DNA from 3 places in the Streptomyces sp. NPDC007856 genome. Region 1 is predicted to be linked to each of the others. Evidence: riboswitches for the same ligand, from Rfam matches in the RefSeq annotation. Region 1 holds a riboswitch; each other region holds the start of a gene.

Region 1 (9,487 bases):
CCCTCAAGGCGAGGTACGCGGTGCGGGGCGCCGCCGAGATGGTGAAGTTCTGCGCCGAGTACGGCATCGCGCACGCCGTCACCGGCAAGCTGATCGTCGCCACGGACCGGGAGGAGCTGCCCCGGCTGCACGCGCTCGTGCAGCGCGGCCGGGAGAACGGCATTCCGGTGCGGGAGCTGGGATCCGCCCAGATCGGTGAGTACGAGCCCGAGGTGCGCGGGCTGGCGGCGATACACGTCGGCACCACCGGGGTGTGCGACTTCGTGGGGGTCGCCCGGCAGCTGGCGCGGGGCTCGGGCGCGGAGATCCGGTACGGGGCGCGGGTCGTACGGGTGGACCGGCGGCCGGAGCGGGGCGTGGCCGTGCTCACCTCGGGCGGAGACGTCGTACGCGCGCGCGTGCTGGTGAACTGCGCCGGGCTGTACTGCGACGAGCTGGCGCGGCTGACCGGGGACGAGCCCGAGGTGCGGATCGTGCCGTTCCGCGGGGAGTACTACGAGCTGGCGCGGCCGGAGCTGGTGCGCGGGCTGGTGTATCCGGTGCCGGATCCGGCCTTCCCCTTCCTCGGGGTCCATCTCACCCGGGGCATCGACGGAGGCGTGCACATCGGCCCCAACGCGGTGCCGGCCCTGGCCCGGGAGGGGTACGGCTGGGGGGTCGTACGCCCCCGGGAGCTGGCCGGGACCATGGCGTGGCCGGGGTCGTGGGCGATCGCCCGGCGGCACTGGAGATACGGCGCGGGGGAACTGCACCGCTCGCTGTCCAAGGGGGCGTTCCTGGAGGCGGTGCGCAGACTGCTGCCCGGAGCGGAGTCGGACGACCTGGTGCGGGCCCCTGCCGGGGTGCGGGCGCAGGCGGTGCTGCGGGACGGGACGCTGGTGGACGACTTCTTGATCAAGGAGGGGGCTCGTGCCGTGCATGTGCTGAACGCGCCCTCGCCCGCGGCGACCGCTTCCCTGCCGATCGGGCGGGAGGTGGGGCGCCGGGTGCTGGACATGCTCGGTTCGCTGTAGTGGCCGTCCCGGGCGCCGGTCCGTTCGTCAGTGCCGGGCCGTAAAATCTGTCCTACTGTGTCTGACTTCCTCAACGCCCCCGAAGCCCCCTCGCCGGCCACCCACACCCCCGGCGTGTCCGTCCGGCACACCCGGGCCAAGGGGGAGCCACGCTTTCCGGACGGTCCCAAGGCCGATCCCGCCGGGTCGCACTTCGAGCGGCGGATCCGGAGTTTCCAGCCGCGGCGCAGCCGGGTGACCGCCGGGCAGGCGGACGCCCTGCAGCGGCTGTGGCCCAAGTGGGGGCTGGACATCGACGGGCAGCAGGTCATCGACCTCGGCGAGCTGTTCGGGAACGACCGGCCCGTCGTCCTGGAGATCGGGTTCGGGATGGGCGAGGCCACCGCGCAGATGGCCGCCGCCGACCCGGACACCAACATCCTCGCCGTCGACGTGCACACCCCGGGCCAGGGCAATCTGCTGGCTCTCGCCGACCGGAACGGGCTGTCCCACGTCCGCGTGGGCAACGGCGACGCGATCATCCTGCTCCGCGAGATGCTCACCCCCGACTCGCTCGACGGGCTGCGGGTCTACTTCCCGGACCCCTGGCCCAAGAAGCGGCACCACAAGCGGCGGCTCATCCAGCCCGAGTTCCTGACGCTCGCCGCGACCCGGCTGAAGCCCGGAGCGATCGTGCACTGCGCGACCGACTGGGAGCCGTACGCCGAGCAGATGCTCGAGGTGCTCAGCGCCCATCCCGACTTCGAGAACACGCAGGCGGGCGGCGGTTTCGCCACGCGCCCCGAGTTCCGGCCGCTGACCCGTTTCGAGGGGCAGGGACTGGACAAGGGACATGTGGTGAACGATCTGCTCTTCCGTCGCGTACCGCATCCGGGCCGGTAAACCGCTCCAGCCCCGCGTCCCGACACCGTTAGGGTCGATGCCGTGGCCACCAGTCCTCCGTTTCCGACGTATCCCCCGGGCCCGCACGGCCCCGTGCTGCTCCGCCATCCGCACTGGTGGCAGCGCAGGTGGGTGCGGTACGGAGCACTGATCACACTGCTCGCGCTGTCCGGTCTCGTCATCCTCGCGCTGGTACGCAGGCAGACCGGCACCGAGGGGTTCCTCGTCGGGCTCGGTCTCGCCGTGCTGCCCGTGCCCTGGCTGATAGCCGCCTTCCGGTGGCTGGACCGGGTGGAGCCGGGGCCCTGGCGGAACCTGGTCTTCGCCTTCGCCTGGGGGGCGTGCGCGGCGGCGCTGATAGCCATCGTCGCCAACAGCTTCGCGACCAAGTGGATAGCCACCGCCACCGCCGATCCGGCCGGTGCCGACACCCTGGGCGCCACCGTGATCGCGCCCATCGTGGAGGAGTCCGCCAAGGCCGCCGCCGTCCTGCTCGTCTTTCTCTTCCGCAGACGTGACTTCACCGGTGTCGTCGACGGGGTGGTGATAGCGGGCATCACCGCCACCGGGTTCGCGTTCACCGAGAACATCCTCTACCTGGGTACGGCCTTCGGCGCCGACCAGGTCAGCGGTGGCCCCGGCATCGCCTCCGTCACCGCCGCCACCTTCTTCGTGCGCATCGTGATGTCCCCGTTCGCGCACCCCCTGTTCACCACCCTCACCGGCCTCGGCTTCGGCTTCGCCGCGTTCTCCGCCGAGCGGCAGCGCGCCCGGCGGGTGCTGCTGCCGCTCGGCGGTCTGCTGCTCGCGATGAGCATGCACGCCTTCTGGAACGGCTCCTCCACCTTCGGCGAGTTCGGGTTCTTCGCCGTCTACGGCGGATTCATGGTGCCCGTGTTCGGGCTGCTGACCTGGCTCGCGATCTGGACCCGGCAGCGGGAGCTGCGGACCGTGCGGGCGGAGCTGCCGGCGTATGTGCTGGCCGGGTGGCTGGGGCCGGCCGAGCCGCTCGCGCTCGGGTCGATGCGGGCGCGGCGGACGGCCCGTGACTACGCCCGGCACCACGGCGGCCGGCCGGCGGCGCGGGCGGTGGCCCAGTACGAGGCGTACGCCACCTCGCTCGCCTTCCTGCGGCACCGGGGACGCAAGGGGAAGGCAGGGGCCGACTTCGTCGTACGGGAGCGGGAGCTGCTGGACGAGCTGTGGCAGCGGAGGGACGCGGCCCGGCCGGCGTTGGAGTACGCCGCGCGAGTTGCTCCGCAGGTTCGGCCGATGTACGCGGCGCCCGTGCCGGCGCCTACGGCGTATGGGCCGGGTTACGGCTATCCGGCGGTGCCCTACTCCGCTTACAACCCGTACCAGTACTAGCCGGTCGGGTGGCGGAGGGTTCGGCACCGCCGGAATCCGCCGTCGTGGCTGAGGGCCGTCGCGGCGGAAAGAGGTCAGCTGTCGGCCGGAGAAGTCACCGGAAAGGTCAGGCCGACGCCTTCGTCAGGCTCGCCACTTCCTCGTCCGTCAGCTTCAGGTCCACCACGCCCAGCAGGGCCGGGAGCTGGTCCAGTGTGCGGGCCGAGGCGATCGGGGCGGTGATCGTCGGCTGGGCCGCGAGCCAGGCGAGGGCGACCGTGGCGACGGGGGCGTCGTGGGCGGCGGCGATCTCGTCGAGCGCCGCGAGGACCTTCTGGCCGCGCTCGGACTCGGCGTACTCCTGGGCGCGGCCCGCACGGGCGCTGTCGACCTTGCTGCCGGGGCGGTACTTGCCGGTCAGGAAGCCCGCGGCGAGGGAGAAGTAGGGCACGGAGGACAGGCCCTCCTTGGCGGCCAGGTCCTGCAGCGGGCCCTCGTAGGTGTCGCGGGAGACGAGGTTGTAGTGCGGCTGGAGGGCGACATAGCGGGCCAGGCCCTCGCGGTCGGAGAAGTCGAGCGAGGCCTTCAGGCGCTCGGGGCTGATGTTGGAGGCGGCGATGTGGCGGACCTTGCCCGCCTTCACCAGCTCGTCCAGCGCGCCGATGATCTCCTCGACCGGGATCTCGGGCTTGTCGAAGTGGGTGTAGTAGAGGTCGATGTAGTCGGTGTCCAGGCGGCGCAGGGAGGCGTCGGCGGCGGCCTTGATGTTGGCGGCGGACAGCCCCTGGAACTCGGGGTGCTGGCTGACCTTGGTCGCGATGACGACGCGGTCACGGTTGCCGCGGGACTTGACCCACTTGCCGATGACCGTCTCGGACTCGCCGCCCTTGTGGCCCTCGATCCAGGCCGAGTACGAGTCGGCGGTGTCGATGAAGTTGCCCCCGGCCGCCGTGTAGGCGTCGAGGACGGCGAAGGAGGTCTCCTCGTCGGCGGTCCAGCCGAAGACGTTGCCGCCGAGGCAGAGCGGGAAGACCTCGAGGTCGGAGGAGCCGAGTGTGCGCAGAGAAGTCATGCTCTGCATCAACACCGGCGACAGATGATCGCATTCCGCCGCCGGTGCAAAGTCCCACGGACAGACGGCTGTCAGGGGGTGAGGCCCTTATCGCGCAGCCAGGGCGCCGGGTCGATGGCGGTGGCCTGGCCGTTCGGGTGGACCTCCAGGTGCAGGTGCGGGCCGGTGACGTTGCCGGTGGCGCCGACCCGGCCGATGACCTGGCCGGTGGAGACCTTCTGGCCGACGGAGACGTTGATCGAGGACTGGTGGCAGAACCACAGCTCGGTGCCGTCGTCCAGGGTGATGACGGTGCGGTAGCCGTAGGCGCCGGCCCAGCCCGCCTCAGTGACCGTTCCGCTGTGGACGGCCTTGATGAGGGTGCCGGTGGGGGCGGCGAAGTCGAGGCCGGTGTGGTAGCCGGAGGACCACATCGCGCCGGGCTGCCCGAAGGTGCCGGTGATCGTGTACGAGACGACCGGCAGCGTGTACTGCTTGGCCAGCTCGGCGAGCCGCTTGGCCTCGGCGGCCTTCTCGGCGTCGGCCTCCGCCTGCTGCTTGGCGGCGGCGGCCTTGGCGGCGGCCGCCTTCTCCGCCTTGGCGGCCGCGTCGGCGGTCTGCTGGTCGGCGGCGGCGATCGCGGCGACGGTGGCCTTGCTGGCGGCCTGGCCCTTCTGCTGCTCGGCCTGGGCCATGATCCGGTTGCGCAGGGCCTCGCCGGCGTTGCCGCTGTCGGCGCTGTCCGTGCTCACGCCCACCTTGCTGAGGCCGGTGGTGGCCTGGTGCGCGTCGGAGGAGCCGGCGCCGAAGATGTGCTCGACGGAGTCCAGGTCCGGCAGGGAGATGGAGACCGGCGGCTTGCCGGTGTTCGCGCTGGCCATGCCGCCCGCGCCGACCGCGGCCATCACGCCGACGCCGAGGACGGTGGAGCTGCGCGCGAAACCGCCGCGCTGTTTGGCGACGCGGTGCCGGCCGCGGAGCGGGGCGACGGAGTCCTCGGTGGGATTCCACTCCTCCCAGGGCCCCTCCTCGGCGCGGTAGGCGCCGTAGCCGAAGGTCTCCGGCTGGGCTTGCGGGGGCATGAACGGGGCTTCTGGGACGGGCCGGTTGGACGCCACGCGGGCGTGCTCCTTTCCTTCCTCCGCCTACCGGGTTAGCTGACGGGTTCGGAGCAGGAAGGTCTCCTACGCGCGTATACCAACTGCGGCATTCGCGCGATTCACCCCAAGGTGGTGGTTCCCCGGCTCCCTTGCGGGATTCGGCGCGTGCGCACGGAGCCGCCTCTTGTGACGGCTGGGACGACCGCGCTGCGTTATCGAACGTTAATAGACCCGACAGCCACTTTCCAAGCCGTTCGGCTTGATCATTAAGGTTTTCGGCCGTGGACTTACCGGTCAGGATCCCTGCAAATCGGGTGAGTTGACCACCGTACATGAGTGTCGGCATTTTTGACGGTGTCTCAGATGTTATGCGGAGGGCGGTCGTCCGGTCACCGTCCGTGAAGCCGATCACCGTGACCACGGGCCGGCGAGGGGGCGCGGGCGGTGTGGCGCCGAGGGGGTGAGCGTGTGGTGTACAGTAGAGACACAACGACGCGGGGTGGAGCAGCTCGGTAGCTCGCTGGGCTCATAACCCAGAGGTCGCAGGTTCAAATCCTGTCCCCGCTACTGAAGGCTCAGGGCCCGGAATCCCAAGGATTCCGGGCCCTGAGTGTGTGCGGGCTCAGCCCAGCAGATGCCGGTTCGGCGCCTTGGCGAGTTCCTCCAGCTCGGGCAGTGCGACGACCTCCCCACCCCCCTTGACCAGCACCCCCGTACCGTCGGCTCCCGCTACGAATGTGTCGGGCTCCTGCCACGCCGTGACCACCCGCCGTACCCCCGCCCGAAGGATCAGCTCGGCACAGGGCGCGGGCCGCGAGGCGCGCCGGGCACACGGCTCCAGGCTGCTGTACACCGTGGCACCGGCCAGCCGGGGATCCGCCGGGTCGACCTTCGCCAGGGCGGCCTCCTCCGCATGGACCACGGGATCCTCGCCCTCCCGGGAGTGGCCGCGAGCCAGCTCCGTACCGTCGGCTGCGACCACCACCGCGCCGACGCTGAACGCCGTCTCCGAGGGCGGGCACAGCGCGGCGAGTTCACAGGCGGTGCGCAGCCAGTGCCGGTCGGCGGCGGTGGCGGCCGGCCCGGTGCCGGGGGCGGTGGGCTCGTAGCGCATGAGGACCACGTCCTCGATCCGGCGGGTCTCGGTCAGGCGCAGCCGGCCGGCCTGGTAGCCGCCGGGGCCGAACAGGCGGGGCGCGGCCGGGTCGCCGACGAACAGCGGCGCGAGGACGAGCTGGAGCTCGTCGGCGAGACCCAGCTGCAGCAGTTGGGTGTGCACCGTGCCGCCGCCCTCGACCATGAGCCGTCCGACTCCGCGCACGTCGTGCAGGTGGGACAGCAGGGCCCGCCAGTCGAGGCCAGGGCCGAGCGGGACGACGTCGGCGGTGTCGCCGACGCGGCGGACCGCCCGCTCGGCGCCCTGGTCGGTCGTGTAGACGAGCTTGTCGCCGCCGGTGTGCCAGAAGTTGGCGTCGGGGTCGAGGTCGCCGGTGGCGGTGACGGTCACCTTGAGCGGGTACTCCGGCTTGCCCGCCCGGACGCGGGCGGCGCGGCGCTCGGCGGAGTTGACCAGCAGCCGCGGGTTGTCGGCGCGGATCGTGCCGGCGCCGATCAGGATGGCGTCGACGGAGGCCCGTACCGCGTCGACCCGGTCGAAGTCGGCCGGGCTGGACAGCAGGAGCCGGTCGGGGCTGGTGTCGTCGAGGTAGCCGTCGAGGGAGACGGCGGCGGACAGCAGCACGTACGGGTACGTCATCGGCGCGGTCTCCTGCGAGGCGAGGTTCGGTTCAAGGTCGATCTTGGTTCAAGTTTGAAACAAACTTACACTGGCGGCATGACGACCCGCTGGCTCACCCCCGAGGAGCAGCGCGCCTGGCGCGCCTATCTCGCCGCGACGCACCTCCTGGAGGACGCGATCGACCGACAGCTCCAGCAGGACGCCGGCATGCCGCATCTGTTCTACTCCGTGCTGGCCAACCTGTCCGACGCGCCCGACCGGCGGCTGCGGATGACCGACCTCGCCGAGTCGCTGAAGATCACGCGCAGTCGGCTGACCTATGCGGTGACCCGCCTCGAGCGGGACGGGCTGGTGCGCCGGGACGACTGCCGCTGGGACAAACGCAGCAGCATCGCCGTGCTGACGGACGAGGGGATGGCCGCCTTGGAGCGTACGGCACCGGGCCACGTCGAGACCGTGCGCGCCGTCCTGTTCGACCGGCTCACGCCGGAACAGGTGGGGCAGCTGGAGGAGATCTGCACCGGGATCGCGGGCGGCCTGCAGGGCGACGGCGCCGAGTGCGGAGCGGAGGACGTGCCCTGGCGGCGGCGTTCCTCGTGTTCCTCCTCCGACGATTGATTGCTTTAAGTTTGAAGCATGAGGTAGGGTCCCCCGAGTACGCTGCTTCAAATATGAAGCAACAGCCTCCGGAGGGACCCGCATGCCCGACACCCCCGCCGCCACGCCGCGCGCCCGCGTCCGGGTTCCGCTGCGCTTCCACGACGGCTACAGCGTCGACGCCGAACTCGTCACCTTCCACGGCCTGGCCGACGGCCAGGAGCACGTCGCCGTGGTCCTCGGCGACCCCGCCCCCGGCACCGTCCCGCTGGTGCGCCTGCACTCCGAGTGCCTGACCGGCGACGTCTTCGGCTCCGCCCGCTGCGACTGCGGACCCCAGCTGCGCGAGGCGGTCGAGCGCATCGCCGACCGCGGCGGCGTCCTGCTCTACCTCCGGCAGGAGGGCCGCGGCATCGGTCTCTACAACAAGCTCGACGCGTACGCCCTCCAGGACCAGGGCCTCGACACCTACGAGGCGAACGCCGCGCTCGGCCTGCCGGAGGACGCCCGCGACTACACGGCCGCCGCGCAGATGCTCGCCGCCCTCGGCATCGGGGAGCTGGACCTGCTGTCCAACAATCCCGACAAGGCCGAGCAGTTGCGCGCGCTGGGCGTCGTGGTCCGGGACCGGGTGCCGACCGGCGTCTTCACCACGGCCCACAACGTCCGCTACCTGCGCGCGAAGGTCGTCCACACCCGCCACACCCTGCCCCTGGCGGACCTCAACGCGGGCTGACCTCGGCGGGCAGTGGGCGATGGGCGGATCTGTTCCACCCGCTCGGCTGCCCCCATCATCTGACCTGCGGGTTGCGTTCCGACGCGGTACGACGGCCGGAACAGATCTGCCGATCATCGCCTGCGCCGGGAGGGCCGCCAGGGACAGGAGGGTCGCCGCGACGGCGTAGCCGCCTGATCAGGGGCGGAGTGGCGGCGTTCCTGCGGGCCTATGGGGCGGGAGACACGGGGCTGGTGGTGGCCTGAGGCGGTGAGGGCGGGTCGGTGAACCGAGGCGTCGTAGGCCTCAGTCCCACCAGTTGAACATCAGCTCGCCCAGCGTCTGCGGGCGCCAGTGGCGGACCGCCTTCAGCTCGGCCTCCGGCAGCGCGCTCGGATCGACCCGCTCGATGGGCGCGTCCGGCTCCGCGGGCTCCAGCAGCCGGAACCCGGCATCGGCCGACGGCCCCGCCCAAGGCGGGGGAGGGACGAACTCCCGTACCGGAGAGCCGGGTTCGAGTGCGGCGCTGCTGAAGGCGATGACGGGCAGATGACGGTGGACCAGTACGACCGTGCCCGCGATGTCCACCGCGTCGAAGGAGGCGCAGAGGCCGACGTCCAGCCTGGTGGTGGACGGCCGGCTCATGCCGCCGGAACACCCAGCTCGGCCAGCAGGCCGCGCACCCGCTGCTCGATCTCGTCCCGGATCGGCCGCACGCCGTCCACACCCTGGCCCGCCGGATCTTCGAGCCGCCAGTCCAGGTACCGCTTGCCCGGGAAGACGGGGCAGGCGTCCCCGCAGCCCATCGTGATCACCACGTCGGAGGACCGTACCGCCTCGACAGTGAGGATCTTCGGTGTTTCGGCGGAGATGTCGACGCCGACCTCTCTCATGGCCTCCACCACCGCCGGATTGACCGCGTCGGCGGGTGCGGAACCTGCCGAGCGGACCTCCACGGCATCACCGGCGAGGTGGGTGAGGAAGGCGGCGCCCATCTGGGAACGGCCGGCGTTGTGGACGCACACGAACAGCACGGAGGGGCGC
Region 2 (9,487 bases), on a different contig from region 1:
TGCTGTCGGCGCTGCCCGCTTCGGCACTCGCCACACGCATGGCCGTACGGGCCGCGGCATGTGTGGCGCTCGACCGCACGGGGAACCCGCCGGCGATCGTGGTGGAGGCGCCGGTCGAGTGCGACTCCGGCATGGAGCGCGACGGTGTGGTGGCCACACCTCCCGCAGGCAGAGGGGAACGATCATGGTGGCTGGGGCAGTTGGTGGAAGCCGCTCCGCTCCGCACCTGGCCGGAACGGCTCGGTGGACGGACGGCGGAGCAGATCGTGGCGCTGCCGGTGACGGACGGCTGGCAGGGCGAGCTGCACGCGGCCTGGTGCCGGGCGGCGGTGCGGCAGCGGGACGCCGGGTGGTCGAGGGCGCTGCTCGGCTCACCGTCGGCGCCGGAGGCCGGCGGGCCGGGCGCGGTGTCGCTGGCGGATCGCGCGAAGCTGCTGGCCACGCTGGACACGGCGGAACGGGCCGCGTGGGTGGCCGGGTTCATCGCCACACATGGGCTGTCGGAGGCGTTCCAGCTGCTCGGGGTGTGCGCGGTGCCCTGGGCCGCGCCACTGGGCCGGGCGGTCGTGGACGCGCTCAACATCGCGCGGGACGCGGGCAGTTACCCATGGAGCTTCAGCGGGGTGATGGGGCTCGCCGAGCGCTGCCTGGACCCCGCGGAGGTCATCCGGCTGGAGGCGCTGCTGGCGATACCCGACGAACGGGAGGACGCCGCGCCGGGAGCCGGAGGCTACTGGGCGGAGGCGTTCCAGCGGCTGGTGACCACGCTGCGGCTGCGGGCGGAGATGGCGCAGGAACTGGCCCCGGTCAGCCCGCACAGCCCGTCCGGAGCTTGAGGACGAGTTCAACCCGAAGCAGGGCTCCGGGGGCGGCGGCCCACAGGGACACCGGCCGCCCGCTCGCCGAACAGCCGGTCCGACCGCCGGACATGGCCGTCCAACCGCCGGACGCGGTCGCTCAGCCTCCGGACGCGGCAGGCTGACGGACGTTCTCCCGCACCCACTCCACGATCGACGCGGTCGTCGCGCCCGGTGTGAAGATCTCCGCGACGCCCTTCTCCTTCAGCGGCGGGATGTCCTCGTCCGGGATGATGCCGCCGCCGAAGACGAGGATGTCCTCGGCCTCGCGCTCCTTGAGCAGGTCGATCACCGCGGCGAACAGCGTGTTGTGCGCGCCGGAGAGGATGGACAGGCCGATCGCGTCGGCGTCCTCCTGGATGGCGGTGTCCACGATCTGTTCCGGCGTCTGGTGGAGCCCCGTGTAGATGACCTCCATGCCGGCGTCGCGCAGGGCACGCGCGATGACCTTGGCCCCCCGATCGTGGCCGTCGAGCCCCGGCTTGGCGACCACCACGCGGATCGGACCCGCTGCCACACCCATCACTGCCTCCATCAAACGACCACGGAAGCGATCGCTTCCGTCCGTAACGACAAGTACCGCACTTTTGGCGCGGTCCGCCACCCGTCGCGAAGTGAACGAACGTTATCTCCAGCATCCCGCAACCGGCAGTTTTACGGTGCGCGGCGAGGGGGAAATCACATGGTGGGACATGAGGGCACACGGGGGATCGAGCCGTCCTCCGGTGTGCCGACAGGAGGTCGGCCAATGAAGGTCACCGGGGTACTGCCGCTCTTTCTCCCGTTCTGCCGGCGCCTGTGGCCCGGCAGACTCGCCGGAATCTCCGTGGCGCTGCTGAAGGCGACCGCCCTGGAGGCCGCGATCCTGGCCTGCCATCTCCTGCTGTATCCGACCGGCCTCACCCAGGAGCGCCGCGCCCCTTTCCTGCCCGCCGGCGACGGCACCGCCCGGCTGCCGGTCCGCTCCGGCCCGCCGGTGGTGCTGCTGCACGGTTTCATCGACAACCGCTCGGTGTTCCTGCTGCTGCGCCGCAACCTGGCCCAGCACGGCGGGCAGCGGGTCGTATCGCTCAATTACTCCCCGCTGACCTGCGACATCCGCGCCGCCGCCGAGTTGCTCGGCCGGCACGTCGAGGAGATCTGCGAGCGCACCGGCAGCGACCAGGTCGACATCGTGGGGCACAGCCTCGGCGGGCTGATCGCCCGTTATTACGTGCAGTGTCTGGGCGGTGACCTGCGGGTGCGCATCCTCGTCACGCTGGGTACACCACACTCGGGGACCAGTGCGGCACCTTTGGCCAACGCCCATCCCATCGTGCGCCAGATGCGGCCCGGTTCGGGGGTGATCGAGGAGCTGGCCCGGCCCGCGCCCGGCTGCCGTACCCGGTTCGTCAGCTTCTGGAGTGACCTGGACTCCGTGATGGTGCCGCTGGAGACGGCCTGCCTGGAGCACCCCGACCTCGACGCGCAGAACGTCCGGGTGACCGGCATCGGACATCTCGCCCTGCCCGTGCATCCCGCCGTCGCGGCCGGGATACGCGAGGCCCTCGACTCCCCGCACGCCGGGGACCGGGTCGCCGACGGTCTCACGGTGGCGTGATCTGCCCGGCATCGGAGTGACGCACAGGTGACGAACAGTCACCACACATCGAACACCAATCGAACTCTCGGCCAAACTCGTGTCCTGCGCCCCCCGAAACGCCGCCGAATGCCCGTTTCCGGCGGGCGCGAAACCAGCCGAAGATTGTCGCGTCCAGGTACCGGCGGGTACAGTCACCGCACTGCTCTGGCAGCCCCTGTTGTCGAGGCGAAAGAGAAGTTGGTGAACGACCGTCACCCGTCGGGGACCATGACCACCCCGGCCCCGGCTTCAGACGCCTCCGCCGCGCACTACGCGCCGTACGGGACGCATGGAGCCCCCTACGGCGACTTCACCACGTACGGCGGCTACGAGGCCACCGGTTTTCCGGACGGCACCGGCACCTTCGCCACGGACCCGCTCTTCGGCAGCCTGCCCGGCGAGCAGAGCACCGGCGCGTACGACAGCACGCAGTGGCAGACCGGCCAGACCCCGAACTACGACCCGTACGCGGCCCAGCACCACGCCGCCTACGACTCCGGCGTCTACGACTCCACCGCCTGGACGATCCCCGCCCAGGCGACGGGCAACGACATCAGCGGCCAGTGGGACGCGAGCGCCTGGCTGCAGCCCGACCAGTCCGGGATCGCCCCACCGACCCAGCAGTGGGCGTGGGGTACCCAGACCTTCGAGTCGGGTACCTTCGACGCCACACAGTGGAATTCCGGCGGCCAGGCCGCGCCGGCGGAGGCCGAGCAGCCTGCCGAACCGTTCGGCCAGCAGGCCACCGCCACCTTCGACCAGGTCGGCGACCCGCAGGCGACCGGCGCCTTCCCGCAGGTTCCGTACGGGCAGACCCCGTACGAGGACGAGGTCCCCTACGACGAGGTCCCCTACGAGGACACCGCCTTCGACGAACAGCAGGTCGGGGACGACGAGTCGGGCACCGCGGGTGAACAGGCCGCCGCCGAGCTGCTGGACGACCAGGAGGACATCGCGCCGACGCCCCGCGCCGGCTCGCGCAGCGCCGGGCGCTCCCGCCGGCGTACGACCGCCAAGCGCTCCGCGCTGCTCACCGTCGCCGTCCCCTCGGTCTGTGTGATGGGCGTCGCCGGGATCGCCGCCGCCTCGGTCGGCGCGCTGACCGACAACGGACACGACACCACGGCCTCCGCCTCGGACACGCACGCGGTCAAGGCCTCGGTCGCCAACAGCAAGCTGGACACCCAGCTCAACACCCTGTCCGCGGGCGCCCATGACTTCGCCGACCGGGCGAGCCGGACGCAGGAGCGGATCGACCTCAAGAACCAGCAGGAACTGGAGCAGAAGAAGGCCGCCGCGGCGGCCGCGCTCAAGGAGCGGCTGCGCCCCAAGTTCGTGCTGCCGGTCACGCAGAAGGGGCTCAGCGCCTACTTCGGCCAGGCGGGGGTGAACTGGATGTCCGTGCACACGGGCATCGACTTCCCGGTGTCGTACGGCACCACGGTGATGGCCGCGACCGACGGCGTCGTCTCCACCAAGTGGAACAGCGCCTACGGCAACATGATGATCGTGACGGCGAAGGACGGCACGCAGACCTGGTACTGCCATCTGTCCAGCTACCGCGTCGCCTCCGGGACGTCCGTCAAGGCCGGCGAGCCGATCGCCTACTCCGGCAACTCCGGCAACTCCACCGGCCCGCACCTGCACTTCGAGGTGCGGCCCGCGGGCGGGGCGGCCATAGACCCGCTGCCGTGGCTGCGGAGCCACGGGCTCGACCCGACGTAGAGCCCGGGGGCTTTCGCCCCCAGACCCCCTACGGCTTCTTCCCTACAGCTTCTCCACCGGCGCGTACCGCAGCAGCAGTCGCTTCGGCTTGGCGTCGCCGAAGTCGATCGTCGCCTCCGCGTTCCCGCCCGTGCCCTTCACGGCGACGACCGTGCCGAGCCCGAACTGGTCGTGGGTGACCCGGTCCCCGACGGCGAGGGCGACCACCGGCTTCTCCGTGGTGCGGCGCGTGGCGAACCCGGACGCGCCCGACGCCGAGGAACGCGAGCGGGTCGAGGACAGCGAGGCCGCGATCCCGGAGGCCGGGCCGGAGGACACCGGCGCCGCCGCTCCCGTCCGCTTCCAGTCCACATGGGTGGCCGGGATCTCCTCCAGAAAGCGGGAGGGCGGGTTGTACGACGGCTGGCCCCAGGCGCTGCGCATCGCCGACCGCGTGAGGTAGAGCCGCTCCCGCGCGCGTGTGATGCCGACGTAGGCCAGGCGCCGCTCCTCCTCCAGTTCCTTGGCCTGGCCGAGGGCGCGCATGTGCGGGAAGACGCCGTCCTCCATGCCGGTCAGGAAGACGACCGGGAACTCCAGGCCCTTGGCGGTGTGCAGGGTCATCAGGGTGATGACGCCGGAGCCTTCCTCGTCCTCGTCGGGAATCTGGTCGGAGTCGGCGACCAGCGCCACCTGCTCCAGGAAGTCGGCCAGCGTGCCCTGCTCGCCCTCCCCGCGCTCCTGCTCGAACTCCAGGGCCACCGCCGCGAGTTCCTGGAGGTTCTCGATGCGGGTCTCGTCCTGCGGGTCGGTGGAGGCCTGCAACTCGGCCAGGTAGCCGGTGCGTTCGAGCACCGCCTCCAGGACGGTCGCGGGACCCGCACCGGACTCGACGATGGTGCGCAGGTCCTCCATCAGCGTGTTGAACCGCTTGACGGCGTTGGTGGAGCGCGCGGCCATGCCGTACGCCTCGTCCACGCGCTTGAGCGCCTGCGGGAAACTGATCTTCTCGCGCTGGGAGAGGGCGTCGATCATCGCCTCCGCGCGCTCGCCGATGCCGCGCTTGGGCACGTTGAGGATGCGGCGCAGCGGCACCGAGTCCTCGGGGTTGGCGAGGACGCGCAGATAGGCCAGGACGTCCCGGACCTCCTTGCGCTCGTAGAAGCGGACCCCGCCGACGACCTTGTAGGGCAGGCCGACGCGGATGAAGACCTCTTCGAAGACACGGGACTGGGCATTGGTGCGGTAGAAGACGGCGACATCGCCCGCCCTGGCCTCGCGCGCGTCGACCAGACGGTCTATCTCGTCGGCGACGAACTGGGCCTCGTCGTGCTCGGTGTCGGCAACGTAACCGGTGATCCGCGCGCCCTGGCCGGCGTTGGTCCACAGGTTCTTCGGGCGGCGGGACTCGTTGCGCTCGATGACCGCGTTGGCGGCGGACAGGATGGTCTGTGTGGAGCGGTAGTTCTGCTCCAGCAGGATCGTCGTCGCGTTCGGGTAGTCCTCCTCGAACTGGAGGATGTTGCGGATCGTCGCGCCCCGGAAGGCGTAGATCGACTGGTCCGCGTCACCCACGACGCACAGTTCGGCGGGCGGGAGGTCGTGCTCGCTCGGCGGGATGTCCTCGCTGTGTTCGCCGGTGCCGACGAGTTCGCGCACGAGCGCGTACTGCGCGTGGTTGGTGTCCTGGTACTCGTCGACGAGGACATGCCGGAAGCGGCGGCGGTAGTGCCCGGCGACGTCCGGGAAGGCACGCAGCAGGTTGACCGTCGTCATGATCAGGTCGTCGAAGTCGAGCGCGTTGGCCTCGCGCAGGCGCGACTGGTAGAGCGCGTAGGCCTGGGCGAGGGTCTTCTCGAAGCCGTCCGTGGCCTGGGCGGCGAAGTCCTCCTCGTCGATCAGCTCGTTCTTCAGGTTGCTGATCTTCGCGCTGAACGATTTGGGCGGGAAGCGCTTGGGGTCGAGGTCCAGGTCGCGGCAGACCAGGGCCATCAGGCGCTTGCTGTCGGCGGCGTCGTAGATGGAGAAGCTGGAGGTGAAACCGAGCTTCTTGCTCTCCCGGCGCAGGATGCGCACGCACGCGCTGTGGAAGGTCATCACCCACATCGCGTTCGCGCGCGGGCCGACGAGGTGCTCGACGCGCTCCTTCATCTCGCCCGCGGCCTTGTTGGTGAAGGTGATCGCGAGGATCTGGCCCGGGTGCACATGCCGCTCGGCGAGCAGGTGGGCGATGCGGTGGGTGAGCACACGGGTCTTGCCGGAGCCGGCGCCGGCGACGATGAGCAGCGGGGAGCCGGCGTGCACGACCGCGGCGCGCTGGTTGTCGTTCAGCCCCTCCAGCAGCGCCGCCGCGTCGAGGGCGGGACGCGGGGCGCCGTCGCGGTAGTACGCGTCCCGGTCCGGCGGCACGTCGAACTTCCCGCCGAACAGATCGTCCGGAAGCGGCTCCGGAGCGTGATCGTCCTCGGGCGGCGGCGGGGGCTCCTCCTCGCGCCCGCGAGGGGCCTGGAGGTCCGCCAGGAAGCTGTCGTCAAAGAGGCTGCTCATCGCTCTACGAGTCTAGGGCTCCCCACCGACAACCGGTCGCCGTCCCCGGAACACGGCCGCCCCGGAAAGCAGTTGATCTTCACTGCCGAACGGCCCGCGCCCTGCTCACAGAGGGGTACCGTCCGATGACTCAGAAGCGAAACCTGACTCAGGTCACGAAAATGTATCGGACATATCACGCACCAACCTTCACAGGAGTCACACGAGTTGGCTAGCGTGCGTTCGGGCCGCACGACCCCTACCGGCGAACCTCGCCGGGCCGCGCGGCCCCCGCCGAGTCCGGCGTGCCCCGCAGGGCGCCCGGAGCCGGGGACCCACCGACCTTTGGGGTGAATCGGCCGGCTCCCACCCGGGACGCCGCCGTAGGGCAACCCTTCCGAACCACCGCCCGAACCCGACAGCTAACCCGGTAGGCGGCCCACTGGAAGGAGTCGCCTCTCTTGGCGTCGCACCGCAAGCCGCGCCCCGGCGGGACCATCGGAACCGGCCTTCGCGCTCCCGCCCTCGCCACCGCCGCCCTCACCTCCATGGCCGTGCTCTCGCAGACCGCGGAGGCCGCCCCGGGTACCGATCGCGCCAAGCCGACCCTGGAGGAGGTCGAGAAGAAGGTCGACGATCTCTACCGCCAGGCGGAGTCGGCGACCCAGAAGTACAACGCGGCCAAGGAGCGGACCGGCAAACAGCGCGGCCGCGTCGACGCCCTGCGCGAGGACGTCGCCCGGCGCACGGCACGCCTCAACAAGGCCCGTGAGGAGCTGGGCTCCTTCGCCGCGGCCCAGTACCGCACCGGCGCCGCCGCTCCGGACACGGCCACCTTCCTGCTGGCGAACGACCCGCAGGACTACTTCGACCAGACCCAGCTGATGAACCGGCTGACCTCGCGGGAGAAGAGCGCGGTCGACGACTTCATCGGCGAGCAGGCCGCGACGATGAAGAAGCGGCGGGAGGCCGCGGAGAGCCTGCAGACGCTGAGCGACTCGCAGCACGACCTGCAGACCGCCAAGGCAACCGTGCAGAAGAAACTGGCCTCGGCGCGGGAACTGCTGTCGCAGCTGACGGCCCAGGAGAAGGCGCGGCTGGCCGCCATCGAGCGGCAGAAGGACCAGGAGGCGGCGCGCAAGGCGGCCGAGCTGGCGAAGCAGCAGGCGGCTCAGCAGCAGGCCGACTCGTCCTCGTCGTCGTCCACCGCCACGGGGTCCGGCTCCGGGTCGGGTTCGACGGGCTCCGGCTCGACGGGGTCCACCACCACGTCCAGCTCGTACGACACGAAGGCAGAGAAGGCGATCGCCTTCGCCCGCGCGCAGATCGGCAAGCCGTATGTGTGGGGCGCCACCGGGCCGGACTCCTACGACTGCTCGGGCCTCACCCAGGCCGCCTGGAAGGCCGCCGGCGTCACCCTCCCGCGCACCACGTACGACCAGGTCAACGCGGGCACCACGGTCTCGCTCGCCGACGCGCGGCCGGGCGACCTGATCTTCTTCTACGACGACATCAGCCACGTCGGCGTCTACATAGGCAACGGCATGATGATCCACGCCCCGAAGCCGGGCGCGTACGTCCGCGAGGAGTCGATCTACTACGGCGGCGAGTCGATCATCCACAGCGTGGTCCGCCCGGGCTGACCACTCACCCCGGGCACGGGTGCGCCCCGCTCCACGCGCGCGTGCCGCCGAATTGCCGGACCACGCGCGCAGGTGCCGGCGGCTTGGGGGCCTCGCCTTGAGGCCCCCGGGCGCGCGTCGGCTGATCGCGTGCCGATGCGCGCGTGCGGGCGTTTTCCGCGTCCACGCGCGCGTGCGGGCGTTTTCCGCGTCCACGCGCGCGTGCGGGCGTTTTCCGCGTCCACGCGCGCGTGCGGCCGTTCCTGCGTCGATGCGCGCTACGTGCCGGCCTTCCTGCGTCCACACGCGCCGCGTGCCGGCTGTTCCTCCGTCCACGCGCCATCGGCCTTCCTGCGTCCACGCGCCACCGCTTTCCTGGGTCACGAACGCGGCGCCGGCTTCTCCCGGTCCCCCGCGCGTACCGGCGTTTTTGCTGTCCACACGCGCGTGCCCTTCCGGGCGGGAACCCCGCCGCTCCCTGGCATCGGGCGCATGCCGGGCATCTCAGGTCTGCGCGTGTGGTGGGCGGGGCGGTCTCCCCCGGCCGGGGCCGCCGTGATGGCGACCGGCATCCTGTCGGTGGGACTGCACATGACCGGCGACGAGACGCTCTCCCAGGCAGTGCTGGCGCTGGCGTGCGTCGCCTGGGCCGCGCCGGCCGCCGAGTTCGTGCTGCGACTGGTCGGCGAGCGGCAGCGCTGGGCGACCGAGGCGGAGAGTCCGGGCGCGCTCACCTCCGTCGCCGCGACCACGGTGCTCGGCACCCGGATCTCGGCGCTGGGCCTGGAGCCGAGGCGCTGCTGGCGCTCGCGACGGTGCTCTGGCCGGTCCTGCTGGTCCTGGTCGTACGGCGCTGGAGGCCGCGCATGCCCTGAGCGGTGTTCCTGTGTTGTGTGGCCACAGAGGGGCTCGCCGTACTGGCCGCCACGCTGTCCACGGCCGGGCGCACGGCGTGGCTCGCGCACACCGCGCTGGTGTTGTTCTGGCTGGGCCTGGTGCTCTACGGCCTGGCGCTGGCCCACTTCGACGTACGGCAGGTGCTGGAGGGGGCGGGCGACCACTGGATCGCGGGCGGGGCGCTCGCGATCTCGGCGCTGGCCGGGGGAATCCTGCTCATCGCCGGGGACTCGGGCATGTACCTGTGGAACGCCGACGAC
Region 3 (9,487 bases), on a different contig from region 1:
CGTCGGCGGGCGCGGAGGCGGGCATGCCGTCGGCGCCGATGCGGTCATAGCGTACGGTGGCGATGAACTCGCCGCCGATGGTGGCCGCGAGTCCCACCCGGTCCACAAAGTCGTGGTGCGTGAAGCGGTGGACGTCCTTGGCGGAGAGCCTGGGGTACGGCGCGAAGAAGCGGTAGTACTTCGACTCGTCCGAGACCTGCTCGTAGAAGCTGACCAGGCGGTCGGCGTCATCAACGGTGATGGGCCTGATGCGCGCGGTACCACCGTCGCGCAGCACCACGTCCGCCTCCCAGTGGGCGGGGTACTGGTGCCGGTCCTGCCGGTCCGCCGAGGTCTGCATGGGCCCCAGAGTACGGCTCGCGTCCGACAACGGCGCAGGGCAGTCTGTGGAGGACGGAAGCCGGAACCGAGGCCGCGGTTCCGACGCCACGCCGGGCGGACGAAGGTCCGCTCCGGGGCATGCTTCGCGATATGGGAAACTGGTCTAGACAACCCTGAAGACTGAAGGGCAGCAACACATGGCTGAGCGCCGCGTCAACGTCGGCTGGGCCGAGGGCCTCCACGCCCGCCCCGCCTCCATCTTCGTCCGAGCCGCCACGGCCGCAGGCGTCCCGGTGACGATCGCCAAGGCTGACGGCAACCCCGTCAACGCGGCCTCCATGCTGGCTGTCCTGGGCCTGGGCGCCCAGGGCGGCGAGGAGATCGTGCTGGCCTCCGACGCCGAGGGCGCGGACGTCGCCCTCGACCGTCTGGCCAAGCTGGTCGCCGAGGGCCTCGAGGAACTGCCCGAGACGGTCTGAACAGCAGCACGCTGACACACCGGAGCCGCGTCGCCCTTTTCGGGCGGCGCGGCTCTGCGTTTCCGGGCTCTTTGCGCGCACACCGGAATTGAGGCAGCGGTAAATACTGCGCAGCCGAATACCTCTTCTTTGTATACGGCGCCCGTGTTAATGCCGGAGGCCCGACATGTTTACGGCGTGTTGCGAAGTCCTCACACGCTCGCCGGCCCCGGAAAAGCGCAGCCGGTGCACGGCCGTCGCGCGCTCGGTGTGCAGCGCCGTGAGCGCCCGCGCGCGCTCCCCGTCGCCGCGCGCCACCGCGTCGACGATGGCGCCGTGCTCCGTCCAGTAGTCCACCGGGCTCGACGGCGCCTCCACCGCGTACATCCAGGCGATCTTGTGCCGAAGCTGGCTGAGCATCGCGGTCAGCGAGGGGCTGCCCGAGGCCTGGGCGAGCGTCTCGTGGAACCAGCCGCCCAGCGACCGCAGATCGTCGCTGCTGCCCCTGCGGGCCCGCTCCTGGCCCAGCCTGACCAGGCCGCGCAGCACCTTCAGATGGGCCTCGGTGCGCCGCTGGGCGGCCCTGGCGGCCCCGAGCGGCTCCAGCAGCAGGCGCATCTCCAGCAGGTCGGCGGCCTCCTGCTCGGTCGGCTCGGCCACACACGCGCCCGCGTGCCGGCGGGTCACCACGAAGCCCTCGGCCTCCAGGGTGCGCAGGGCCTCGCGGACGGGGACGCGCGAGACGCCGTAGCGGCGGGCCAGGACTTCCTCGGTCAGCCGGCCGCCGCGCTCGTAGACCCCCGCGACGATGTCGTCCCGGATGGCCGTGCACACCGAGTGCGCCGGAATACGCATGACCGACCTCCGCTTTAATCCCCGTGAAACGTCGACGATGGACGCCTGTTCCGTGACTCTATTCCAATGAGCCGGAATTTCCGACGGCGGGCCGGAATCCATGGATATTTTTTGGTCAGCGGATCGGGTGGCGCCCGTGAAAAGACGACGAAAGCCCCGGCTCGGTGAGCCGGGGCTTCGCATGCCAGGCGATGAGGCGTCAGACGTTCACGCCGTGCTTGCGGAGGTAGGCGACGGGGTCGACGTCCGAGCCGTAGTCGGGGGTCGTACGGGCCTCGAAGTGCAGGTGCGGGCCCGTGGTGTTGCCGGTCGCGCCGGACAGGGCGATCTGCTGGCCCGGGGTGACCTGCTGGCCGACCGAGACGCCGATCGACGACAGGTGGCCGTACTGGGTGTACATGCCGTCGGCCATCCTGATCACGATCTGGTTGCCGTACGCGCCGCCCCAGCCGGTGGAGACGACGGTGCCGGAGCCGACCGCGTGCACCGGGGTGCCGCTCGCCGCGTGGAAGTCGATGCCGGTGTGCGAGCCGGAGGACCACAGCGAGCTGCTCGCCTTGTAGCCGGTGGAGACGTAGGAGTTCGCGATCGGGGCGACGAAGGTGTTCATCAGGCGCTTGCGCTCGGCCTCCCGGGCGGCGCGGGTCCTGGCCTCGTGCTCCTCCTTCGCCCTCTTCGCCGCGGCTTCCTCGGCCGCCTTGTGCTCGGCGGCCCGCTGCTGCGCGGCGGCCTGCGCGTCGATGTGCTCGGCCACGTCGTCGCTCAGGGTGAGGACCGGCGTGAGGCCGGTCTGCTCCACGGTGTTCTCGGCGGCGAGCGCCGGGGAGGCGGCCAGGGTGCCGATGACACCGGTGGTGGTGAGGGCTGCGATGCCTGCCGCCTGAGCGGTGGTGCGCTTGACCCGGCCGGGCTTGCGGTGCTTCCCGGTGGCGCACATGAACGCCATGGAGTGGCTGGTCCTTTCCTTCCCTCTCGCCTACCGGGTTAGCTGACGGGTTCGGAGCAGGAAGGTCTCCTACGGGCCCCCTCGCGGAGCGCGGGCGCCCGATTCACCCCAGGGACTGCGTGGGTCCCCGGCTCCCCTGGCTCGCGCCGTGCGGGGACTCGGCGATGGCTGTCCGGTGCCGCGGGTGCGGCGCACTGCTACCGACGAACAGCCCGGGTGACGCTACGTAAGCCTGCTTTCGAACCCCAAACGGATCCGGACTTTTGTAGCGCATCCCACAGGGCAGACAGGCAACCTCCGCCTCAAATCGGGCATCCCGGTAAGGGAGTGAGAACGGCAGGGGCCCTGACGGTCCATAGACCGTCAGGGCCCCACGCGCGTGCGGTTACTCGGCCGCCACGACCGTCACTTCACCGATGCCGAGTGCCTCCACCGGTGCCTTGATCTGGGAGGCGTCACCGACGAGGACGGTCACCAGACGGTCCACCGGGAAGGCGTTCACCACGGCCGCCGTGGCCTCCACCGTGCCCGTCGCGGCCAGCTGCTGATAGAGCGTCGCCTGGAAGTCGTCGGGCAGGTACTGCTCGACCTGGTCGGCCAGCGTGCTCGCGACGGCCGCCGCGGTCTCGTACTTCAGCGGCGCCACCCCGACGAGGTTCTGCACGGCCACGTCCCGCTCGGCGTCGGTCAGACCGTCCGCCGCCAGGGTGCGCAGCACCTTCCACAGGTCCTCCAGCGCCGGGCCGGTGTTGGGGGTGTCCACGGAGCCGCTGATGGCGAGCATCGAGGCGCCCGTGCCGTCCGGTGCGGACCGGAGGACCTGGCCGAAGGAGCGCACACCGTAGGTGTAGCCCTTCTCCTCGCGCAGGACGCGGTCCAGGCGGGAGGTGAGGGTGCCGCCGAGGCAGTAGGTGCCGAGCACCTGGGCGGGCCACACCCGGTCGTGCCGGTCGGGGCCGACGCGGCCGATGAGCAGCTGCGTCTGCACGGCGCCGGGCCGGTCCACGATGACCACGCGCCCGGTGTCGTCGGCGGTCACCGGCGGCACGGGCCGCGGCTCGCCCGGCGTGCCGGTCCAGGCGCCCAGGGTGTCGCCGAGCAGCGCGTCCAGGTCGACCCCGGTGAGGTCGCCGACCACCACCGCGGTGGCCGTGGCGGGGCGTACGTGCCGGCCGTAGAAGGCGCGTACGGCGGCGGCGTCGATCTTCTCGACGGTCTCCTCGGTGCCCTGGCGGAGCCGCGACATGCGCGAGGCCACCGGGAACAGCTCCTTGGAGAGCTCCTTGGCGGCCCGGCGGGAGGGGTTGGCCAGCTCGTGCGGGATCTCGTCCAGGCGGTTGCGGACCAGCCGCTCCACCTCGCTGTCGGCGAAGGCGGGCGCGCGCAGCGCGTCGGCGAGCAGGCCGAGACCCTTGGCCAGGCGCGAGGCGGGGACCTCCAGGCTGAGCCGGACGCCGGGGTGGTCGGCGTGCGAGTCCAGCGTGGCGCCCGCGCGCTCCAGCTCGGCGGCGAACTCCTCGGCGGAGTGCTTGTCGGTGCCCTCGGAGAAGGCCCGCGCCATGATCGTGGCGACGCCGTCCAGGCCGGCCGGCTCGGCGTCCAGGGGCGCGTCCAGCAGCACCTCGACGGCGACGACCTGCTGGCCGGGGCGGTGGCAGCGCAGCACGGTCAGGCCGTTGTCGAGCGCGGTGCGCTCGGGCGCCGGGAACGCCCAGGGCCTGGCCTCGCCGGCCTGCGGCTGGGGATGGAAGTCCATGGTGGCGAGCTCGGTCACTTGGCCGTCTCCTCGTTCTCGTTACCGGCCTCTACGGTGGCTTCCTGCTCCGGGTCCTCGGGAACGTCGGCGTCCGGGGCCTGCTCCGGGGACTTCGGCTCATACACCAGGACCGCCCGGTTGTCGGGGCGCAGACGGGCCTGGGCGACCTCCTGGACCTCCTGCAGGGTCACATCCAGGACGCGCTTGACGGCGGTGAGGGCGAGCTGCGGGTCGCCGAACAGGACGGCGTACCGGCACAGTTCGTCGGCACGGCCGGCGACCGTGCCCAGCCGGTCCAGCCACTCGCGCTCCAACTGGGCCTGGGCGCGCTCCATCTCCTCGGCCGTGGGGCCCTCCTCGGCGAACCGGGCCAGCTCCTCGTCGATGGCGGTCTCGATGACCGGCACCTCGACGTCACCGGAGGTCTTCACGTCCAGCCAGCCCATGGAGGGCGCGCCGGCGAGGCGCAGCAGGCCGAAGCCGGCCGCGACGGCCGTACGGTCGCGGCGGACCAGCCGGTTGTACAGGCGGGAGGACTCGCCGCCGCCGAGGATGGTCAGGGCGAGATCGGCGGCGTCGCACGCGCGCGTGCCGTCGTGCGGAAGGCGGTAGGCGGCCATCAGGGCGCGTGCCGGGACCTCCTCGACGACGACCTCGCGCTTCTGCTCGCCGATGACGTCCGGCAGGGAGCCCTCGCGAGGGGCGGCCTTGCCGTCGTGGGACGGGATGGAACCGAAGTACTTCTCGATCCAGGCGAGGGTCTGCTTGGGGTCGATGTCGCCGACCACGGAGAGCACCGCGTTGTTCGGCGCGTAGTAGGTGCGGAAGAACTGGCGGGCGTCCTCCAGGGTGGCCGCGTCCAGGTCCGCCATCGAGCCGATCGGCGTGTGGTGGTAGGGGTGGCCCTCCGGGTACGACAGGGCGGTCAGCTTCTCGAAGGCGGTGCCGTAGGGCACGTTGTCGTAGCGCTGGCGGCGCTCGTTCTTGACGACGTCCCGCTGGTTCTCCATGGACTCGTCGTCCAGGGCGGCCAGCAGCGAGCCCATGCGGTCGGCCTCCAGCCAGAGCGCCAGCTCCAGCTGGTGGGCGGGCATGGTCTCGAAGTAGTTGGTGCGCTCGAAGCTGGTGGTGCCGTTGAGCGAGCCGCCGGCGCCCTGCACCAGCTCGAAGTGACCGTTGCCCTTGACCTGCGCCGAGCCCTGGAACATCAGGTGCTCGAAAAGGTGAGCCAGGCCGGTACGCCCCTTGACTTCGTGGCGGGAGCCGACGTCGTACCAGAGGCAGACCGCCGCCACCGGGGTCAGGTGGTCCTCGGAGAGCACCACGCGCAGACCGTTGGCCAGGCGGTGCTCGGTCGCTGTCAGGCCCCCGGAGCCTGCCTCGGCTGTGGTCGTGTGACCCATGGGCATGTACATCCCTTCGCGAGCGGAGGCGGTTGTGAAAACCGCGGTTTTCCTGCCGTTCCTGCCACTGTATGCAAACCGTGCGGGGCCTCGGCGAAGTTCCCGCGGGACGTACGCCCACAGCGGATCGCGTAGCCTGCGACTCGCGTGCCCGCAGGACGGCCGGCGGGCACTGTGCGGTGCCGGTCCGGTGCGCCTTGCGGTGCCGGGCGGACCGTGGAAGACCGGGCCATGGCCCCGGTTGTCAGTGCCGCGGTCCACAATGGTCCGCGTCAGATCCATCAAACGCTTCAGTAGCAAGGAGCCGGCAGCGATGGCCCGCCGCAGCACGAAGACCCCGCCGCCCGACGATTCGTACGAGGAGAAGATCCTCGACATCGACGTCGTGGACGAGATGCGTGGCTCCTACCTCGAGTACGCGTACTCGGTCATCTACTCGCGCGCCCTGCCGGACGCCCGTGACGGCCTCAAGCCGGTGCACCGCCGGATCGTGTACCAGATGAACGAGATGGGCCTGCGCCCCGACCGCGGCTATGTGAAGTGCGCGCGTGTCGTCGGCGAGGTCATGGGCAAGCTGCACCCGCACGGCGACGCGTCGATCTACGACGCCCTGGTGCGCATGGCCCAGCCCTTCTCCATGCGCGTGCCGCTGGTCGACGGCCACGGCAACTTCGGCTCGCTGGGCAACGACGACCCCCCGGCCGCCATGCGGTACACGGAGTGCCGGCAGGCCGAGGCGACGAGCCTGATGACCGAGTCGATCGACGAGGACACGGTCGACTTCGCGCCGAACTACGACGGCCAGGAGCGGGAGCCGGTGGCGCTGCCCGCCGCCTTCCCGAACCTGCTGGTCAACGGCTCCTCGGGCATCGCGGTCGGCATGGCGACGAACATGCCGCCGCACAACCTGCGCGAGGTCATCGCGGCCGCCCGCCACCTGATCAGGCACCCGAACGCGGACCTGGACGCGCTCATGAAGCACGTCCCGGGCCCGGACCTGCCCACCGGCGGCCGGATCGTCGGCCTGGACGGCATCCGGGACGCGTACGCGACGGGCCGCGGCACCTTCAAGATGCGCGCGACGGTCTCGGTCGAGACGGTGACCGCCCGCCGCAAGGGCCTGGTCATCACGGAACTGCCCTTCGCGGTCGGCCCGGAGAAGGTCATCGCGAAGATCAAGGACCTGGTCAACAGCAAGAAGGTCCAGGGCATCGCCGACGTCAAGGACCTCACCGACCGCGAGCACGGCCTGCGCCTGGTCATCGAGGTCAAGAACGGCTTCGTGCCGGAGGCGATCCTGGAGCAGCTGTACAAGCTGACCCCGATGGAGGAGTCCTTCGGCATCAACAATGTCGCGCTGGTGGACGGCCAGCCGCTCACGCTGGGCCTGAAGGAGCTGCTGGAGGTCTATCTCGACCACCGCTTCGACGTGGTGCGGCGCCGCAGCGAGTTCCGCCGCGGCAAGAGGCGCGACCGGCTGCACCTGGTCGAGGGTCTGCTGACGGCGCTGGTCGACATCGACGAGGTCATCCGGCTGATCCGGTCCAGCGAGAACTCCGCGCAGGCCAAGGAGCGCCTGATGCAGCGCTTCTCGCTGAGCGAGATCCAGACGCAGTACATCCTCGACACGCCACTGCGCCGGCTCACCAAGTACGACCGCATCGAGCTGGAGGCGGAGAAGGACAGGCTCACCGCGGAGATCGCGGAGCTGACCCGGATCCTGGAGTCCGACGCGGAGCTGCGCAAACTGGTCTCGAACGAACTGGCCGCCGTGGCCAAGAAGTTCGGCACCGACCGGCGTACGGTCCTGCTGGAGTCCGGGGGCGCCCCGGTGGCGGCGGTGCCGCTGCAGGTGGCCGACGACCCGTGCCGGGTGCTGCTGTCCTCGACGGGGCTGCTGGCCCGTACGGCGACGGCGGAGCCGTTCCCGGAGGAGGCCGGCGGGAAGCGCGTCAAGCACGACGTGATCGTCTCGGCGGTCCCGGCGACCGCGCGCGGCGAGATCGGCGCGGTGACCTCGGCGGGCCGGCTGCTGCGCATCAACGTGGTCGACCTGCCCCAGCTGCCGGAGACGGCGACCGCGCCGAACCTCTCCGGAGGCGCGCCGCTGGCGGAGTTCGTCTCCCTGGAGGACGACGAGACGGTGGTCTGCCTGACCACGCTCGACGAGTCGTCCCCGGGCCTGGCGCTCGGCACCGAGCAGGGCGTCGTCAAGCGCGTGGTGCCCGACTACCCGTCCAACAAGGACGAGTTGGAGGTCATCACGCTGAAGGAGGGCGACCGGATCGTCGGCGCGGTGGAGCTGCGCACCGGTGAGGAGGACCTGGTCTTCATCACCGACGACGCGCAGCTGCTGCGCTTCCAGGCGTCCATCGTGCGCCCGCAGGGCCGTCCGGCGGGCGGTATGGCGGGCATCAAGCTCACCGAGGGCGCGAAGGTCATCTCCTTCACCGCGGTCGACCCGGCGGCCGACGCGGTGGTGTTCACGGTCGCGGGCTCGCGCGGCACGCTGGACGACTCGGTGCAGACGACCGCCAAGCTGACGCCGTTCGACCAGTACCCGCGCAAGGGCCGGGCCACGGGCGGTGTGCGCTGCCAGCGGTTCCTGAAGGGCGAGGACTGTCTGTCGCTGGCCTGGGCGGGCGCGGTTCCCGCGCGCGCGGCGCAGAAGAACGGCACCCCGGCGGACCTGCCGGAGCCGGACCCGCGCCGGGACGGTTCGGGCACGTCGCTGCCGAAGACGGTGGCGGTGGTCGCGGGACCGGTGCTCTAGGCGGGCGGATCTTCCAGGTCCGCCTCGTCGGGGCCTTGGACATAGCGCAGGACGCCCCACATGCCGTGTTCGTCGGCGTGTGGGGCGTCGTTCCGGCACCCCTTGAGCTCCTGGCCGAGGGCCTCGCCGTCGATGCCGGAGCCGATCAGCACGAGCTGGGTGAGACGGTCGCCGGCAGCGGCCCAGGGCTCCGGGTAGAAGCGCAGGAACCGGCCGACGGCGTGTACGGCGTACCGGTTGCGCGTGTCGTACGGCCCGAAGTCCACATGGCCCTTGATCCGGTACAGCCCCTCGGGCCGGCTGTCCAGGAACCGCATGAGCCGACGGGGTTCGAGGGGGACCTCCGAGGTGAAGGACAGGCTGTCGTAGCCGGTGTGCAGATGACCGGCGTGCTCATCGTCCCCGGTGTGCTCATGGAGGTCGTCGAAGGACAGCTGCCCGATCCGCTCCTCGCTCGGCCTGCAGTCGAAGAGGAACTCGGGGTCGATACGGCCGTAGGTGGCGGGGACGACGGCGGCCCGGTCGGTGAGCGAGCGGACGAGGGCCAGCACCCCGTCGGCGTCGTCCGCGCGGTCCAGCTTGTTGACGACGACGAGGTCGGCGAGCGCCAGGTGCCGGTCGATCTCGGGGTGCTTCGCGCGCGTGTCGTCGAACTCGGCGGCGTCCACGACCTCGACCAGGCCGCCGTAGACGACTCTCGGGTGCTCGCCGGCCAGCACCATCCGCACGAGTTCCTGTGGCTCGGCGAGCCCGCTGGCCTCGATGACGATCACGTCGATGCCGGTGCCCGGGTCGGCGAGCCGCTCCAGATAGCGGTCGAGTTCGCTTGCGTCGACGGCACAGCACAGGCAGCCGTTGCCGAGCGAGACGGTCGAGTCGCCTAGGGCGCCCGCGACGGCCATCGCGTCGATCTCGATGGCCCCGAAGTCGTTGACGATCGCCCCGATCCGGCTGCCTCCGCTGCGGTGCAGGAGG

What was found. Region 1 has a riboswitch for cyclic di-AMP ahead of ACFYOH_RS08065 (M23 family metallopeptidase). Riboswitches for the same ligand answer to the same signal wherever they lie in the genome.
Region 2: it holds a riboswitch for cyclic di-AMP, as region 1 does, so the genes downstream of both, ACFYOH_RS01475 (NlpC/P60 family protein) here and ACFYOH_RS08065 (M23 family metallopeptidase) in region 1, are expected to answer to the same signal.
Region 3: it holds a riboswitch for cyclic di-AMP, as region 1 does, so the genes downstream of both, ACFYOH_RS13465 (M23 family metallopeptidase) here and ACFYOH_RS08065 (M23 family metallopeptidase) in region 1, are expected to answer to the same signal.

What each region holds. Positions count from the first base shown of each region.
Region 1 is NZ_JBIAEC010000003.1:15,964-25,450, forward strand. It holds gene lhgO (L-2-hydroxyglutarate oxidase) at 1-1,013, shown strand, start outside; gene trmB (tRNA (guanosine(46)-N7)-methyltransferase TrmB) at 1,071-1,895, shown strand; gene ACFYOH_RS08055 (PrsW family intramembrane metalloprotease) at 1,938-3,263, shown strand; gene ACFYOH_RS08060 (aldo/keto reductase) at 3,370-4,314, opposite strand; gene ACFYOH_RS08065 (M23 family metallopeptidase) at 4,386-5,411, opposite strand; cyclic di-AMP (ydaO/yuaA leader) riboswitch at 5,419-5,567, opposite strand; tRNA gene ACFYOH_RS08070 (tRNA-Met) at 5,887-5,960, shown strand; gene ACFYOH_RS08075 (dihydrofolate reductase family protein) at 6,016-7,149, opposite strand; gene ACFYOH_RS08080 (MarR family winged helix-turn-helix transcriptional regulator) at 7,228-7,749, shown strand; gene ribA (GTP cyclohydrolase II) at 7,832-8,464, shown strand; gene ACFYOH_RS08090 (hypothetical protein) at 8,750-9,088, opposite strand; gene ACFYOH_RS08095 (arsenate reductase ArsC) at 9,085-9,487, opposite strand, start outside.
Region 2 is NZ_JBIAEC010000001.1:289,771-299,257, reverse strand. It holds gene ACFYOH_RS01500 (DUF5691 domain-containing protein) at 1-836, shown strand, start outside; gene ACFYOH_RS01495 (cobalamin B12-binding domain-containing protein) at 958-1,380, opposite strand; gene ACFYOH_RS01490 (esterase/lipase family protein) at 1,606-2,457, shown strand; gene ACFYOH_RS01485 (M23 family metallopeptidase) at 2,680-4,203, shown strand; gene pcrA (DNA helicase PcrA) at 4,246-6,729, opposite strand; cyclic di-AMP (ydaO/yuaA leader) riboswitch at 6,991-7,162, shown strand; gene ACFYOH_RS01475 (NlpC/P60 family protein) at 7,170-8,351, shown strand; partial or broken gene ACFYOH_RS01470 (tellurite resistance/C4-dicarboxylate transporter family protein) at 8,823-9,487, shown strand, end outside.
Region 3 is NZ_JBIAEC010000004.1:493,661-503,147, forward strand. It holds gene ACFYOH_RS13450 (GNAT family N-acetyltransferase) at 1-340, opposite strand, end outside; gene ACFYOH_RS13455 (HPr family phosphocarrier protein) at 519-800, shown strand; gene ACFYOH_RS13460 (GntR family transcriptional regulator) at 948-1,634, opposite strand; gene ACFYOH_RS13465 (M23 family metallopeptidase) at 1,834-2,580, opposite strand; cyclic di-AMP (ydaO/yuaA leader) riboswitch at 2,593-2,754, opposite strand; gene ACFYOH_RS13470 (M16 family metallopeptidase) at 2,966-4,354, opposite strand; gene ACFYOH_RS13475 (M16 family metallopeptidase) at 4,351-5,745, opposite strand; gene ACFYOH_RS13480 (DNA topoisomerase (ATP-hydrolyzing) subunit A) at 6,053-8,512, shown strand; gene ACFYOH_RS13485 (CobW family GTP-binding protein) at 8,509-9,487, opposite strand, start outside.